Regions from separate parts of the Vibrio alfacsensis genome, predicted to be linked through region 2. Evidence: predicted binding sites of a transcription regulator. Region 2 holds the regulator's gene; the other holds the start of a gene.
The links. The regulator PurR, encoded in region 2, represses purine synthesis genes. The targets are predictions, from matches to a motif close to TNANGNAAACGTTTNCNTNA.
Positions count from the first base shown of each region.

Region 1: the regulator PurR is predicted to act here: its motif matches at 1,429-1,448, upstream of VA249_RS11235 (NupC/NupG family nucleoside CNT transporter).

Region 1 covers NZ_AP024165.1:2,445,382-2,453,446, reverse strand. The annotation lists gene prfC (peptide chain release factor 3) at 1-378, shown strand, start outside; gene VA249_RS11245 (DUF5363 family protein) at 481-648, shown strand; gene VA249_RS11240 (TatD family hydrolase) at 635-1,408, shown strand; gene VA249_RS11235 (NupC/NupG family nucleoside CNT transporter) at 1,613-2,896, shown strand; gene deoC (deoxyribose-phosphate aldolase) at 3,472-4,248, shown strand; gene deoA (thymidine phosphorylase) at 4,348-5,676, shown strand; gene VA249_RS11220 (phosphopentomutase) at 5,745-6,965, shown strand; gene deoD (purine-nucleoside phosphorylase) at 7,153-7,872, shown strand; gene VA249_RS11210 (YtjB family periplasmic protein) at 7,966-8,065, opposite strand, start outside.
Region 2 covers NZ_AP024165.1:2,071,804-2,079,868, reverse strand. The annotation lists gene VA249_RS09570 (alpha/beta fold hydrolase) at 1-273, shown strand, start outside; gene VA249_RS09565 (putative signal transducing protein) at 332-649, opposite strand; gene VA249_RS09560 (TVP38/TMEM64 family protein) at 649-1,338, opposite strand; gene VA249_RS09555 (TfoX/Sxy family DNA transformation protein) at 1,451-2,041, opposite strand; cyclic di-GMP riboswitch class I at 2,278-2,359, opposite strand; gene purR (HTH-type transcriptional repressor PurR) at 2,739-3,743, opposite strand; gene torD (molecular chaperone TorD) at 4,186-4,833, opposite strand; gene torR (two-component system response regulator TorR) at 5,100-5,813, shown strand; gene elyC (envelope biogenesis factor ElyC) at 5,978-6,769, opposite strand; gene cmoM (tRNA uridine 5-oxyacetic acid(34) methyltransferase CmoM) at 6,885-7,676, shown strand; gene mukF (chromosome partition protein MukF) at 7,679-8,065, shown strand, end outside.

The DNA.
Region 1 (8,065 bases), 370 kb from region 2:
GATCCATTGAAGCAGAAGCAGCTACTTAAAGGCTTGGTTCAGCTGTCTGAAGAAGGGGCGGTACAGGTATTCCGTCCACTACAAAACAACGACCTAATTGTAGGTGCAGTTGGTGTGCTTCAGTTTGACGTGGTTGTGGCTCGTTTGAAGTCAGAATACAACGTTGAAGCGATCTACGAGGGTGTTAACGTTGCAACAGCACGTTGGGTTGAGTGTGGTGATGCGAAGAAATTGGACGAGTTCCAACGCAAGAACCAAGCGAACCTAGCGCTAGATGGTGGTGATAACCTCACCTACATTGCACCGACAATGGTTAACCTAAACCTTGCGCAAGAGCGTTTCCCTGATGTTGATTTCCGTGCGACGCGTGAACACTAATCAATACGAAACTGCTCGATAAAACAAATTAGATTCGAAGCCGCCCTTAGCTATACACTTAGCTCAGGGCGGCTTTTTATTTGGCGTAGGGAAAGGTGAGAAATGAATTGGTTTAAGAAAGGACTCAAACGCTACGATGATTGGTGTAAAGAGATGGGGTTAACGCCGGATCAAAAACGCAGTTGCGTGCCGTATAAAAAAGATCCAGCACATGAAACATTCACTACCCATAAGAAAGCGCAAGAGAAGTCGAAAAATGAAACTGTTTGATACTCACTGCCATTTTGATTTTGATGTGTTCCAAGATGATTTTAGTCATCACTATGAACTGGCTCGTGAGCAAGGAGTGGAGCGCATATTGATTCCCTCAGTAGGGCCAAGCAATTGGTCTCGCATTCAAACGATAGCCAACCAATATCCGGGTATTTACTACGCCTTGGGTTTTCACCCTTACTTTCTCCAGCATAATTTTGAGCAACACTTAGCGGAATTGGATCGGCAGTTATCACTAGCCGGTGAGCAGTGTGTCGCAATTGGAGAGTGTGGTTTAGATTTTGCCACCAATGTTCCTGTCGATCTTCAAGAACGAGCTCTTGAGTTGCAGTTTGAGTTGGCGCGAAAATTCAAACTGCCCGTCATTCTTCATAGTCGAAAAGCACACAATCGACTTATTCAAATGGTCAAAACGGCAAAATTACCTAAAGGTGGCGTGCTGCATGCTTTTTCTGGCAGTTATCAGCAGGCGATGGAATGGGTTCGATTAGATTTTTTTATCGGTGTTGGTGGCATTATTACTTACCCAAGAGCCAATAAAACACGTGAGGCTATTCAAAAGTTGCCGCTTAAACACATGATTATAGAAACAGATGCCCCTGATATGCCTATATTTGGCTATCAGGGGGAACCGAATCATCCGGCCAAAGCTATTCATGTGTTGAATGAGTTGTCTCAATTACATACGCTTAACAAGCAAACGGTTGCGGCTCAGCTGTGGGAAAATAGCAATTCTGCTTTTTCTATATGTGAATAAAATCTAAATATGCTGTTTAAAATAGAAAACGTTTTCCTTTTGATTGTGATGTTCGTCACAAAAGGGGGTAAATCAATGATGAAGCCAATAGGAAAGTGTGAACGTAGCATTACTTTTATTGATTTTGCATGAGTATAATTGGCCCCGCTTTATAGCTCCATTTTGTAACACGCCAATAAATAACTTATAAGGAAGTCATAAACTATGAGCCTGTTTATGAGCCTAGTCGGTATGGTAGTGCTTATTGCTATTGCATTTGCATTTTCTAATAACCGCAAAGCTATCAACTTAAGAACCGTGGGTGGCGCATTTGCTATCCAATTCGCATTAGGTGCATTTGTTCTTTATGTACCTTGGGGCCGTGATCTACTAAACGGTTTCTCTACTGGTGTTTCTAACGTTATCAACTACGGTAACAACGGTTCATCATTCCTATTCGGTGGTCTTGTTTCTGACAAGATGTTCGAAGTATTCGGTGGCGGCGGTTTCATCTTCGCATTCCGCGTTCTTCCTACTCTGATCTTCTTCTCAGCACTGATTTCTGTTCTTTACTACATTGGCGCAATGCAGTGGGTTATCAAGATTCTTGGTGGTGCACTACAAAAAGCGCTAGGCACTTCTCGTGCGGAATCAATGTCAGCAGCTGCTAACATTTTCGTAGGTCAAACTGAAGCACCTCTAGTTGTTCGTCCATTCGTACCAAAAATGACTCAATCTGAGCTATTCGCAGTAATGTGTGGTGGTCTAGCATCTGTAGCTGGTGGTGTACTAGCAGGTTACGCTTCAATGGGTGTTCCTCTAGAGTACCTAGTAGCAGCGTCATTCATGGCAGCACCTGGTGGTCTACTATTTGCTAAGATTCTTCACCCTGAGACAGATAAGCCTCATGAAGATATCGAAGAAGCAATGGACGGTGGCGACGACAAACCAGCTAACGTAATCGACGCAGCAGCGGGCGGTGCGGCTTCTGGTCTACAACTTGCGCTAAACGTAGGTGCAATGCTAATCGCATTCGTAGGTCTAATTGCTCTTATCAACGGTATGCTAGGTGGCATCGGTGGTTGGTTCGGTATGCCTGAACTAACACTAGAGCTGATCCTAGGTTATGCGTTCTCTCCACTAGCATTCCTAATCGGTGTTCCTTGGGACGAAGCAATTGTTGCAGGTTCTTTCATCGGTCAGAAACTCGTTATCAACGAATTCGTTGCTTACTTGAACTTCACACCTTACCTAGGTGAAGGCGCTCAAGTTGTTGCGGCAACTGGTGAAGTAATGTCTGAGAAGACAACGGCTATCATCTCATTCGCACTATGTGGCTTCGCGAACCTTTCTTCTATCGCGATCCTACTTGGTGGTCTAGGTAGCCTTGCACCAAACCGTCGCTCAGATATCGCTCGCATGGGTATTAAAGCCGTTCTTGCTGGTACGTTGTCTAACCTAATGGCAGCGACTATTGCAGGCTTCTGCCTTAGCCTTGCAGCTCTTTAATTAGAATCGGTTCTTAATATATAGACGCCGTTTTAAATCATGCCCTGTAGCAAGAAATTGCTGCGGGGCATTTTTCGTTTTTAGGCCTATAAAATTGACTGGACAGAGCTCGACGTTAACGGCTTGTTCCGTTGATGGAATAGGACTGAAATTTTGAGATACAAACCGTTTGCGCTCTATTTGGTGCTACAGTTTTGCGGTGAAACTCTATAATGTAGTACTCATGACGTTGTGGTTATGATGATGATTTAATCACAAAGTGAATATTACGTATTCGATGGGCAAATGAATTGCCCTCCAATATCACATCTTTAAAGCGTTTTACTGTGTGATGTGATATTAAAGACACCGCAATCATAGATTGTTGTGCCATAGGCCAAACTGGTACTGTGCGGTGACAAGGATAGCAATTGGCATATGACTTTCGCTGACTATGCCGAGTCTTCAAGGAACCAAGTCCGTTCATTAATAGACTGATTAGCCAAATTTTCACACACTGTCTGCTTCTTGATTATAGTTAGAGAGTTGATGTGAGGCTAAGCAGTGAATTTTTTGAATATTGATCGGAGATAGAAATGAGCGATTTAAAAGCAGCAGCGCTACGTGCACTTAAACTAATGGACCTAACTACGCTAAATGATGACGACACTGATGCAAAAGTGATCGCACTATGTCATGACGCGAAATCTGCGGTAGGTAACACAGCTGCAATCTGTATTTACCCTCGCTTTATTCCTATTGCTAAGAAGACACTTCGTGAGCAAGGTACACCAGACGTTCGTATTGCAACCGTAACGAACTTCCCACACGGTAACGACGATATCGAAATCGCAGTGGCAGAAACAAAAGCAGCAGTTGCTTACGGTGCAGATGAAGTAGACGTAGTTTTCCCATACCGCGCTCTAATGGCGGGTGATGAGAAAGTGGGCTTCGAACTTGTTAAGCAATGTAAAGAAGCTTGTGGTGATATCCTTCTTAAAGTGATCATCGAAACGGGTGAACTTAAAGAAGAAGCACTAATCAAGAAAGCATCTCAAATCTGTATCGAAGCGGGTGCTGACTTCATTAAAACTTCAACGGGTAAAGTGCCAGTAAACGCAACACCAGAATACGCACGTATGATGCTTGAAGTGATTCGTGATATGGGTGTTGCAGAATCTGTTGGTTTCAAACCTGCAGGTGGTGTGCGTACTGCTGAAGATGCAGCAGCATACCTAGCGATGGCTGACGAAATCCTAGGTGACAACTGGGTTGATGCTCGTCACTACCGTTTCGGTGCGTCTAGCCTGCTAACAAACCTACTAAATACATTAGAAGTATCGGACCAAGTCGCTGATCCAACGGCGTACTAATTCCAAAAAAAGCGTCTGAAAGGTAGCACCAAATTGGGTGCTACCTAACCTCTTCTATCCTACTTTTACCATGGCTCATTATGAGCTTGGGAGGCACTAATGTATTTACCACAAGAAATTATCCGTAAAAAACGTGACGGCGAAGTTCTAACCGCTGACGAAATCAATTTCTTTATTCAAGGCGTGGCAAATAACAGCGTATCTGAAGGTCAGATCGCCGCTTTTGCTATGACTATCTTCTTCAATGAAATGACGATGCCAGAACGTATCGCACTAACCTGTGCAATGCGTGATTCGGGCATGGTTATCGATTGGAGCCACATGAACTTTGGTGGTCCAATTGTCGATAAGCACTCTACTGGTGGTGTGGGTGATGTAACTTCTCTCATGCTTGGTCCAATGGTAGCGGCATGTGGTGGTTTCGTACCTATGATCTCTGGCCGTGGTCTTGGCCACACTGGCGGTACGTTGGATAAGCTTGAGTCTATTCCTGGTTACAATATCACACCGACAAACGACGTGTTTGGTCAAGTGACTAAAGACGCAGGTGTCGCGATCATTGGTCAAACCGGTGATCTTGCACCAGCGGATAAGCGTGTTTACGCGACTCGCGATATCACAGCAACAGTAGACAACATTTCTCTGATCACGGCGTCGATTTTATCGAAGAAGCTTGCTGCAGGTCTTGAATCTCTAGTCATGGATGTAAAAGTAGGTTCTGGTGCATTTATGCCAACTTACGAAGCGTCTGAAGAGCTAGCAAAATCTATCGTTGCGGTAGCAAATGGTGCTGGTACAACCACAACCGCTATCCTAACAGACATGAACCAAGTGCTGGCTTCTTCTGCGGGTAACGCAGTAGAGGTACGCGAGGCGGTTCGTTTCCTTACAGGTGAATACCGTAACCCTCGTTTACTTGAAGTAACCATGGCTTCATGTGCTGAAATGTTAGTGCTTGGCAAACTTGCTGAGAACACAGAAGACGCACGTGCGAAGCTAATGGAAGTGCTTGATAATGGTAAAGCGGCAGAATGTTTTGGCAAGATGGTTGCGGGACTTGGCGGCCCTGCAGATTTCGTTGAAAACTACGATAATTACCTAGAAAAAGCAGAGATTATTAAGCCTGTATACGCAACCGAAACGGGCATCGTTTCAGCAATGGACACACGTGCCATTGGTATGGCTGTGGTTTCTATGGGCGGCGGTCGTCGTGTAGCAACAGACGAAATTGACTACGCGGTTGGTTTTGACAACTTCATTCGTTTAGGTGAAGTAGCAGACAGTGACAAACCTCTTGCGGTTATCCATGCTCGCACAGAAGCGCAGTGGGAAGAAGCGGCAAAAGCACTTCGCAGTGCAATCACTGTGGGTGGTGAGTACACGCCAACACCAGAGGTTTACCGCCAAATCCGTGCAGAAGATCTTTAATTGAATAAGTAATGACACAAGGCCTACTCAACCATAATTAGACGCCGAGTGGGCCTAAGGAACGAGCAATGAAAAGAGCATTTATTTTAGTACTAGACTCATTCGGCATCGGCGCAGCTGCAGATGCAGAACAATTTGGTGATGTAGGTTCTGACACACTAGGTCACATCGCTGACCAATGTGAACAAGGCTTAGCAGATAACGATCAGCGTAAAGGCGCGCTTCGTCTTCCAAATCTATCTAAACTAGGTCTGGCAATGGCGCACAAAGAGTCAACAGGTCGCTTCGCACCTGGCCTAGACGCAGACGCTGAAATCATCGGTGCATACGGTCACGCTGCAGAGCTTTCTTCAGGTAAAGACACACCGTCTGGTCACTGGGAAATCGCAGGTGTGCCTGTTCTGTTTGATTGGGGTTACTTCACTGACAAAGCAAACAGCTTCCCGAAAGAACTGACTGACCGCATCCTTGAGCGTGCGGGTCTTGACGGTTTCCTAGGTAACTGCCACGCATCTGGTACTCAAGTTCTTGACGATCTTGGTGAAGAGCACATGAAGACGGGTCTACCAATTTTTTACACGTCAGCGGATTCGGTATTCCAAATCGCATGTCATGAAGAGACTTTCGGTCTAGATCGTCTGCTAGAGCTTTGCCAAATTGCACGTGAAGAGCTAGAAGATTACAACATCGGTCGTGTTATTGCGCGTCCATTTGTTGGTGCAGGTAAAGGTCAATTTGAGCGTACGGGTAACCGTCGTGACCTTTCTGTTGAGCCGCCATCAACTACGGTTTTACAAAAACTTGTGGAAGAAAAGCAAGGTAACGTTGTTTCTATTGGTAAGATTGCTGATATCTACGCAAACTGCGGCATCACTAAGAAAGTGAAAGCGACAGGTATCCCTGCATTGTTCGAAGCAACGCTAGAGCAAATCAAAGAAGCGGGCGACAATACGATCGTATTCACTAACTTTGTCGACTTCGACTCAGCTTACGGTCACCGTCGTGACGTAGCAGGGTATGCCGCTGCACTTGAGTACTTCGATGGTCGCGTCAACGAAGTGCTGGATATTATGGAAGAAGACGATGTACTTATCCTAACGGCTGACCACGGTTGTGATCCAACATGGCCAGGTACTGACCATACTCGTGAACACATTCCAGTGATTGTTTATGGTAAGAAAGTGCCAGCGGGCTCATTGGGTCGCCGTGACAGTTTTGCGGATATCGGTCAAACATTGGCAACGTACTTCGGTACTTCTCCAATGGAATACGGTAAGAACTTTCTATAATAAATAAGCTATTGAAAACTGGGAGCATGATTGCTCCTAGTTTTATGTTCGCAGTACTAAACCTATCTAAATAATTGGATTATTTACTTATCTAGATAGGTATTGGAATACTGCTTGTCAAAATCATATCAATCTAGTCCATTCCTCCATTAGAGGGGAACGCTAGAGACAGGTTAAGGAATAAAACATGGCAACTCCACATATCAACGCAGAAATGGGTGCTTTCGCAGACGTCGTTCTAATGCCAGGCGACCCGCTACGTGCAAAATACATCGCTGAAACTTTCTTAGATGATGTTGTTCAAGTATGTGATGTTCGTAATATGTTTGGTTACACAGGTACTTACAAAGGCCGTAAGATCTCTGTAATGGGTCATGGTATGGGTATCCCATCATGTTCAATCTACGTGACTGAACTGATCAAAGATTTCGGCGTGAAGAAAGTGATCCGTGTAGGTAGCTGTGGCGCTGTGAACGAAGACATCAAAGTACGTGATGTTGTTATCGGTATGGGCGCATGTACAGACTCTAAAGTGAACCGCATTCGCTTCAAAGGTCATGACTTTGCAGCAATCGCTGACTACAAAATGGTTCGTGCAGCAGAAGAAGCAGCAAAAGCGCGCGGCGTAGACGTAAAAGTCGGTAACCTATTCTCAGCTGAACTATTCTACACGCCAGATCCAGAAATGTTCGACGTGATGGACAAGTACGGCATTGTAGGTGTTGAAATGGAAGCGGCTGGTATCTATGGCGTTGCAGCGGAATACGGCGCGAAAGCTCTGACTATCTGTACTGTTTCTGACCACATCAAAACAGGTGAGCAAACGACATCAGAAGAGCGCCAAAACACGTTTAACGATATGATGTTGATTGCACTTGACTCTGTACTGCTAGGTGATGAAGAGTAATCTTCTCCGTTAACGCATTTATTAAATAAAACAGCCCGCATCTTGCGGGCTGTTTTTTATTCGAAACAAAGTAATCAGTTCTGTATTGCACTACTATTTGGTCAAAAGTAGGTTCTCACCTTTTTTACGGCGAATGGGCTCTCTACGCAAAAGCATAATGAACAACATACCACACGCAAAACTCATTAGTACC
Region 2 (8,065 bases):
CAAAAAGAATTCAAACGTTGGTTTATTTTGGCTGCAGATGTCAACCCATTGATGAAGTACTTTAAAGACCGTGAATTGCCCATTCCAACGCTATACTTGATGGGAGATAGGGACTACATGTTTATTAAACCGGTCAAAGAGATGGTGGCGGTACATAAACTGAGTGTATTGCGTGAAATCCCTAATTGCGGCCACGTATGCAATGTTGAGCGTCCGGATGATTTCAACCAGCATTCTATTGAGTTTATTAAGCAGCAAAGCCTCAGTGCTTAAGACTTGTGATTTAAAGAAAGAAAAATCGTTCAGAGAATGAAAATAAATAGGGGAGCAATTATGGCTCCCCTATTTGATATCCACATTGCCAGCACGCTCCAAATTGCCCTTCATTTTGCTCAGAGCAATTTGGGCATTGCCAGTCTTGGTAAACGTGTTCGGCTTGTTTATGATAATCTTTAATCACTGCTTCAGCTTTTAACTTCTGCTGCGAATGTAAGAGCCATACATATGGGTCTGTATCATCGCTAAAAGGGAGCTCGCCTTTTAATCCGAACATACCCTCACCTCTGACCTCACACGCTATCTGCTCGGTTTTAAGCAACTCACAAACGATATGGGCTTCCGCTGGATTTTTCGCGATGTATATTTTCATTAAGCGCTTCCATTGGGTACTTGAGCGGGACGAATTTTATTCATAATCCATTTTGCGATGATGGGGAATAGGCCGAGTAGGGCAAACGACGCTAATACGGTAGGCGATACAATACCAGAGAGGCTATCAATGGTCGCCAATTGCGTTCCCGCATTTAAGTATACTGCTGTTCCTGGCAACATACCGATTTGGCTGGTTAGATAGAATCGAGTAACGGCCATTGGCGTTAACCCCATAAGCAGGTTGATGAGGAAAAACGGGAATACCGGAATCAAGCGCAAAGAAAATAGATAAAACGCACCATCTTTCTCAACACCTTGATTGATCGCGCTGAGTTTATTGCCAAATTTATCTTGAACCCACTCACGCAGTAGGTATCGGCTGCTGAGAAAAGCGATAGTCGCACCAATGGTGCTGGCAAACGAAACGAGCAGTAAACTTGTCCAAAAGCCAAACAGTGCAGCGCCAAGCAAGGTGACTACGGCCGCTCCTGGGATTGAAAACGCCGTGATCGCAATATAGGTGAAGAAATAGGTTGTTGCCGCAAGCAAGAAGTTTTCCTCAATGAGAGTATTCAACGCTTCCTGCTGCGCTTTCGCATTTTCTAATGTTAAGTATTGGCCGAAGTTGATACCTAAAAGGAGGATTACCGCGAGTAGGATAAGCCCTAAAATCAGTTTCTTATTCATATCATTCATCTCGTTTAGCTTGTTAAAGAATAAGACAGAACTGGGCGAAAAAAAATTTCAAAAAAAACCGCAGTGTAAAACTGCGGCTATGTTTTAAATCTTATGAAGCGGATTAGGAAAGGCCATTCATGAGTTCTTGTCGGCGTTCTTGTGGTACTACACTCCAATGCGTACCATTGATCGCTCCCTCAAGGGCCCAAAGCAATTCCAAACTTACACTAGATGCATGAGTTTGTTGAATTGCCTTGTACGCATTTAATGCGCCTTTGTCCTCTAGTTGCTCTACCGAATCGATGCCTGCTTTTTTAAGCATGCGTTCAGTCGCTAAACGTAGGTTTGGCAAATCTTTTAGTCGGTTAGGCTTTGTTGTTGCCTGTTGTTCTTTTTCAAGCTTGGCGCTTTCTAGAGACTTCCTTGCAACATCAAGGATTTTGTCGGTTGAATCCCATAGCTCGTCAGAAATAGCATAGTATTTCGTTACCACTGGGAAGCCACGTTTTTTATAGACGTAAGGTCTAAGTCCTTGAGTCTCGAAAGTAGATGAAGTTTTCTGATCCGCTCGGATGTGCAATTGATGATTTACAACTAGTGCAAACATAGTGTCATCTGCAAACAGTCCGAAGCCACCAAACATTGAGCGCGACTTGATCGTACCAAGTGCCTCAAATAGCTTCATAGAGTCTTTGAGTATCGGTTTATCCATGATGAGTTATCTCGGTGTAATTAGTATTACGCCACCAAAAATCAGGTCCGAGAGAATAGCAAATGCATGCAGTTATAATGTCATTAAAGGGTAAACTCGTTAAATGCATATTTGCCATCGGTAACCCCGCTACCTTCTACTGATACGACGATGATTGAAAATAACCATCATCGAAAACAGTCTTTAAAAACGATAGTCTTCAAAAATAGCAGTCTTCAAAAAAACAGCCGTTTTTAAAAAATAACGGTCTTCAAAAACAAATAGTTAAGGCCGGAAGCTTTGCGTCCCACTCTTTCGAATGGTTTGCCCTGTGCGTGACGGTATCAGAATACTGCTTTCATTGAATTAACATCACATCCTGAATATGGAAGTGTGACATTAGTTCAATTAAAAAGGGGTATTTAATGAGTGTTATTTCATATCTCTTGGTTAGATATGCCTATCAACACCATAAATACGAATTCAAATACATTGAATTAAAACAGTATGTTATAGCGAAGTGCTCTGGGCTGTCTACCCCGAAATTAGTCAATTGCTCATCGCTTCACCTATGGCAATGTTACTTGCCTAAATCCAATCCAATATGATTAGAAAATAGGACGAAAGGGTGGATTCAGAACATAAAAAACGCCCCTTAAAAGGAGCGCTTCAAATCGGTCATTATTGCTTAGTTCTTATTACTTAGCTGCATTATTGATTAGTTGAGCTTGCTTACTGTGCTACGTATTACAATCTCTGGCTGCATTTCAAAAATACGTTTGTCGTGCTCTTTATCTTTAATACGTTCAAGTAAGATCTCGAATGCGTTTTTACCTACACGACGTTTTGGTTGGTGAATCGTCGTTAGCGGTGGAGAGAAGTATTCAGCAAGTTCGATGTTGTCGTAACCGATCACAGAAATGTCTTCAGGGATCTTGATGCCATTTTGTTGCAGACGGCTCATCAAGCCTAGTGCCATGGTGTCATTAAAACAGAATACTGCAGTCGGGCGTTTTTCCATTGCAGTAATGTTATCTGCAGCAAGAACGGCAGTATCACATTCAAAGTTACCCTCAAGAATCCAGTCTTCTTTAACGGTAAGGTTTGCTTCTGCCATTGCACGTCTAAAGCCAGCAATTCGCTCTTTACATGCTGCTTTATCGAAATGACCACTTAAACATGCAATTTCGCTATGACCATTATCAATTAGATATTTAGTCGCTAAATAGCCACCTTCTTCCGAGTTATCAATGATCTTATCTGCTTTTGAGCTTTCAGGGCCCCAGTCCATCACGACTTTAGGGATGTCTGCGTGGCGGTCTAGCATCTCTTGTAGTTCTTCCGTTAGGTCAGAACACATCACTAAAATGCCATCGACACGCTTTTCTGCAAGCATGCGAATATAGTCACGTTGTTTCTCGTAAATACCACCAGTATTACACAGGATCAATGTATAGCCTTGACGGTAACAGTAGCTTTCTACGCCATCGATCACTTCAGAGAAGAAAAGGTTCGTTGACTGAGTAACCAACATACCGATAGTGCGCGTTGAGTTACACTTTAAGCTGCGAGCAACAGCACTAGGCGCGTAATTGAGCTCATCAACCGCTTTCATTACTTTTTCTTGAGTGGTCTCAGCAACAAAACGAGTTTTGTTAATTACGTGCGACACTGTGGTGGTTGAAACGCCGGCTAAGCGAGCAACGTCTTTAATTGTGGCCATAAATGATGTCCTGTATCGAGTTACTGAATACCGTAGTGAAGACAACCATGCGCTTAGTGTCTTGCGCAAACTGAGCAGTTACGAAAAAGCAACGCTGATAGGTTCGGCAGTGGTTGTTCCGAAATCGGTATAAAAAGATTTGTAGCGACATTGGTTGCTGAGAAATATATTCCTTGATTAGTGATACAAGGAATGGCTCAGCAAGCAGAGTAATAAAACACAAAAACCGCTATATTTCAGCGGTTTACATATAAATCATATTTAATCGTTTGCGCTCACATTTTAGACCTATGTGAGCAGGCTGGCAACATATTCAGCGATGGTTTTGTGCTTTTTATGTCACATTTTAACGGCTAAATTCACTGTACTTCTCTGAACCAGTGAGAAACAAACGAATAAAATAAGGGGGCTGTATGACGAGTCCCCCTAAAATAGCCCGCAATTATTCACCAAGAAGGTAGTCGCTGTCCAGTTTACAGAAAGCGATCAGCATTTGAGCAACACTAACGTAGAAGCCAAACTCATCGAATTGCTTACATTTTGCTGCAAACATAGGTAACCAAGTAAGCAGTTGCTTTTGGATGAAGTCGTTTTGTGCCACGAATGCTTCTTCCATATGTTTTTCTTGCTCGAGTTCGTTAGAGCGAATGATCATGTTGCCTAAGAAGTCGAGCTCTACAGCAAGGTGATCGGCTGGTTCTTTCAGGTTTTCATCGACCTGAACACCAAAGTCCGCCATGAGTTTTTCCATTTCTTCTGCTGGCTTATCGTTTAGAAGACCCGACTCACCGATGTACATGGAAGCGTATGGAAGTGCTCCGTGTTTTTCTGTTTTCAGAAATAGCTCACAAAAGTCTGCGGCAAGTTCGAGTTGAGCGTCTTCACGATCTTGAAGTCGGTTGAGTGCATCGACCAATGCATCGACTGATGTCTTTAGGGATTCGTTTTCACCTAGGCCAGCTAAAAAACTTCGGATTTCAACACTGTGGTAGCTCTCTAGGTCTTTTTCGGTAAGTTCTTTAGCGAATAGGCTAGAAAACCACCAGTAAATTTCGGCGCGTTTTTCGTTAAAAGCTTTCACTTCTTGCATTTTTTGCTCCTGAAATGATGCACTTAAGGCGGCATCTTGAAGTCACTTGAGTATAATCTCTTAAGTGTAAACAATTAAAATGAATAGCAGTAACTATAATTGTTATTGTTTATGGGTAATTATGCCTAGTTATTAATGGCAACAAATAAGCTTGCTTTGAATCAATAAAATCGCAAAATCTTGCTTTTTAATGTATCTATGACTAGAAATGTTACTAGTTATGAATAGAATACGTCTTGGAATAAAAAAGACAGAAAGTGGTGTAAATGAGCTATCACGTATTAGTCGTAGAAGATGATGTTGTAACTCGTAGTAAGTTAGCGGGCTACTTCCAAAATGAAGGTTACAAAGTCAGTGAAGCAGAAAGTGGCGCAGAGATGCGTGAAGTGCTTCAAGGTGGCGGTGTTGACTTGATTATGTTGGATATTAACCTGCCCGGTGAAGACGGTCTTATGCTTACGCGTGAATTACGCAGCCAATCAGATATCGGCATCATATTAGTGACAGGACGCACGGATAGCATTGACAAAATCGTTGGCCTAGAAATGGGCGCAGACGATTATGTGACAAAGCCTTTTGAGTTAAGGGAATTATTGGTTCGCGTTAAGAACTTATTGTGGCGTATCTCAGCGGCACGCAATGGTTCACAAAAGAACGTGAATGAAAGCAATGAAGAGCACATTGTGCGCTTCGGTGAGTGGACGTTTGATATTCAGCGTCGTGCGCTAAGCCGTAATGGTGAGCCAGTGAAGTTAACCAAAGCAGAATACGAACTGCTGGTTGCACTGTCTTCGTATCCAAACCAGGTGTTAAGCCGCGAACGTATTTTGAACATGATCAGCCACAGAGTGGATGCGCCAAATGATCGTACAATTGATGTATTGATTCGACGTATGCGCGCTAAAATGGAGTTTGATCCTAAGAACCCACAAATCTTTGTGACCGTTCATGGTGAAGGCTACATGTTCGCAGGTGACTAGTTACTATTAAATTAAAAAGTTATTGCGAAATTAAAACGTTATCGCGAAATAAAAAAGGAGAGCGCATGCTCTCCTTTTTTGTAACTGCTGATTTTTAGCAATTGCTTAATAACTTTCAGTTGTTGCTCAATAAATTAAAGCTATTGTTTTTCAACGGAATTCAGCTAGGGCTGCTCTACTTCCACCATTGGCGTTTGCACTACCGTGTCTCTCAGTTCTTGCCAAAGGCCGCCTAAATACTCATGCCAATAAATTTCCGTTTGTTCTAAGTACCGTGCTCTAGGTGAGTATTTGACCCAAGGTTGATGAATTTCATCGATAGCAAGGTAGTTCGTTGGTGCAGGGATAGGCTTAATTCCGGCTGCATGAAATTCATAGAGTGCACGTTTCATATGACTCGCAGACGTCACCAAAACGACTTCTTTTTGCTTCACAAACGCTGCCGCTTGTCTTGCCTCTTCCCAAGTGTCTTTAGCATCTTCCAGTAGAATAATATCGGATTTCGCAACGCCGAGTGCTAAGGCGACGTTTGCCATCATACGTGCATGGCTAATTTCCGACCCACCGTCATAGCCTGATAAGATGAGCTTCGCGCCCGGATACATGCGCAAAATTCGAATTCCCTCGGTTAAACGCATGAGTGCAGTGCGGCTTAGTTGAGATGTTGGTGGGATCTCATCATCGACCACATGCCCATTTCCAAGCACCATCACGTAATCCACGCTTTGAGAAGAGGGTAAGAATGCTTTGTATTCACGTTCTAGAGGCATCAATAATTTTGACGAAATCGGTTGGAAAGCAACCATAAAGATACCAACAAACGAGAGAAGAACAATGAAGCAACCTGTTTTGCGTTTGGCGGTAAAACTAATAAGAGCAAGACCTAATAATCCAATGAGTAGCAGTGCGGGCAAGGGCATGACCAGTGCGGTCACAACTTTTTTCAGCTCAAACATACATAAATAGTCCGAAAAAACATCAATTGATAATAAAAATGAGGGTGACCCTCTTTATTCCTGCTTTCCTTGTGCCAGAATAGCGGCACAATCCGTTATGATAACTCAAGCAGAAGTGACAGAAGACCGCAATTTCGACGATATCGCCCACAAATTTGCAAAAAATATTTACGGCTCCGATAAAGGGGAGATCCGGCAAATCATTGTGTGGGAAGATTTTCTACAGATTCTAAGTGAATTAGGCGCCGACCAGCAACCCCTAGACGTTTTAGATGCAGGGGGCGGTTTAGCGCAAATGTCGCAAAAGCTTGCTAAGCTCGGACATCGTGTCGCGTTATGTGATCTATCTTCGGAAATGCTACAGCTAGCAAAACAGGATATTGAAAAAAACGGTTTGCTTGAGCAGTATCGCCTGATTCATTCGCCTGTCCAGTCTATTGGTGAACATATGGACAGTCAGGTGGATTTTGTCATGTTCCACGCAGTGATGGAGTGGCTGGTGGATCCAAAGCCCGCTCTGGAAACGGTATTGGAGCAGGTCAAACCGGGAGGCATGGCTTCGGTTATGTTTTATAACCACCATGGCTTGGTCTACAAAAATGTGGTTTGTGGCAACATTCCTCATATTTTGGACGGCATGCCTCACCGAAAAAGATTTAAACTACAGCCACAAAAAGGTCTGAAACCAGAAGAAGTCTATCAGTGGATAGAAGATTCTGGATTTAGCATTTGTGGTAAGTCTGGTATTCGTTCATTCAGTGATTACATCGGTAATATGCAGTACATGGGCGATTACCAATTTGAAGATGTGTTGGCACTAGAAAAACAACTCTGTCGACAAGAGCCATACCTCTCATTAGGCCGCTATATTCATGTGTGGGCTAAAAAGAACGAGAAACAGGAATAACAATGAGTGAGATGACTCTCAATGCTGCAGAACAACCGATAGATGAATTGGTTGGCTGGGTTAAGCAGCACGATTTCTCGTTGAACCTGACCACTGAGCGATTGGCATTTCTGATTGCCGTCGCCGTATTAAGCAACGAAAGGTTTGACGAAGAATTGGGTGAAGGTGAGTTGCACGACGCATTTGCCATCGTCACTCGACTTTTTGATGAAACGGGTGAAGCATCGGCTTTTCGCGCAAACAATGCCATCAACGAAATGGTAAAGCAGCGTCTAATTAGTCGTTTTGTTAGTGAGATTACGGATGGGGCGAGTATTTATCGCTTGTCTCCGCTTGCTATCGGCATTACCGACTACTACGTACGTCACCGCGAGTTTTCAAAACTTCGC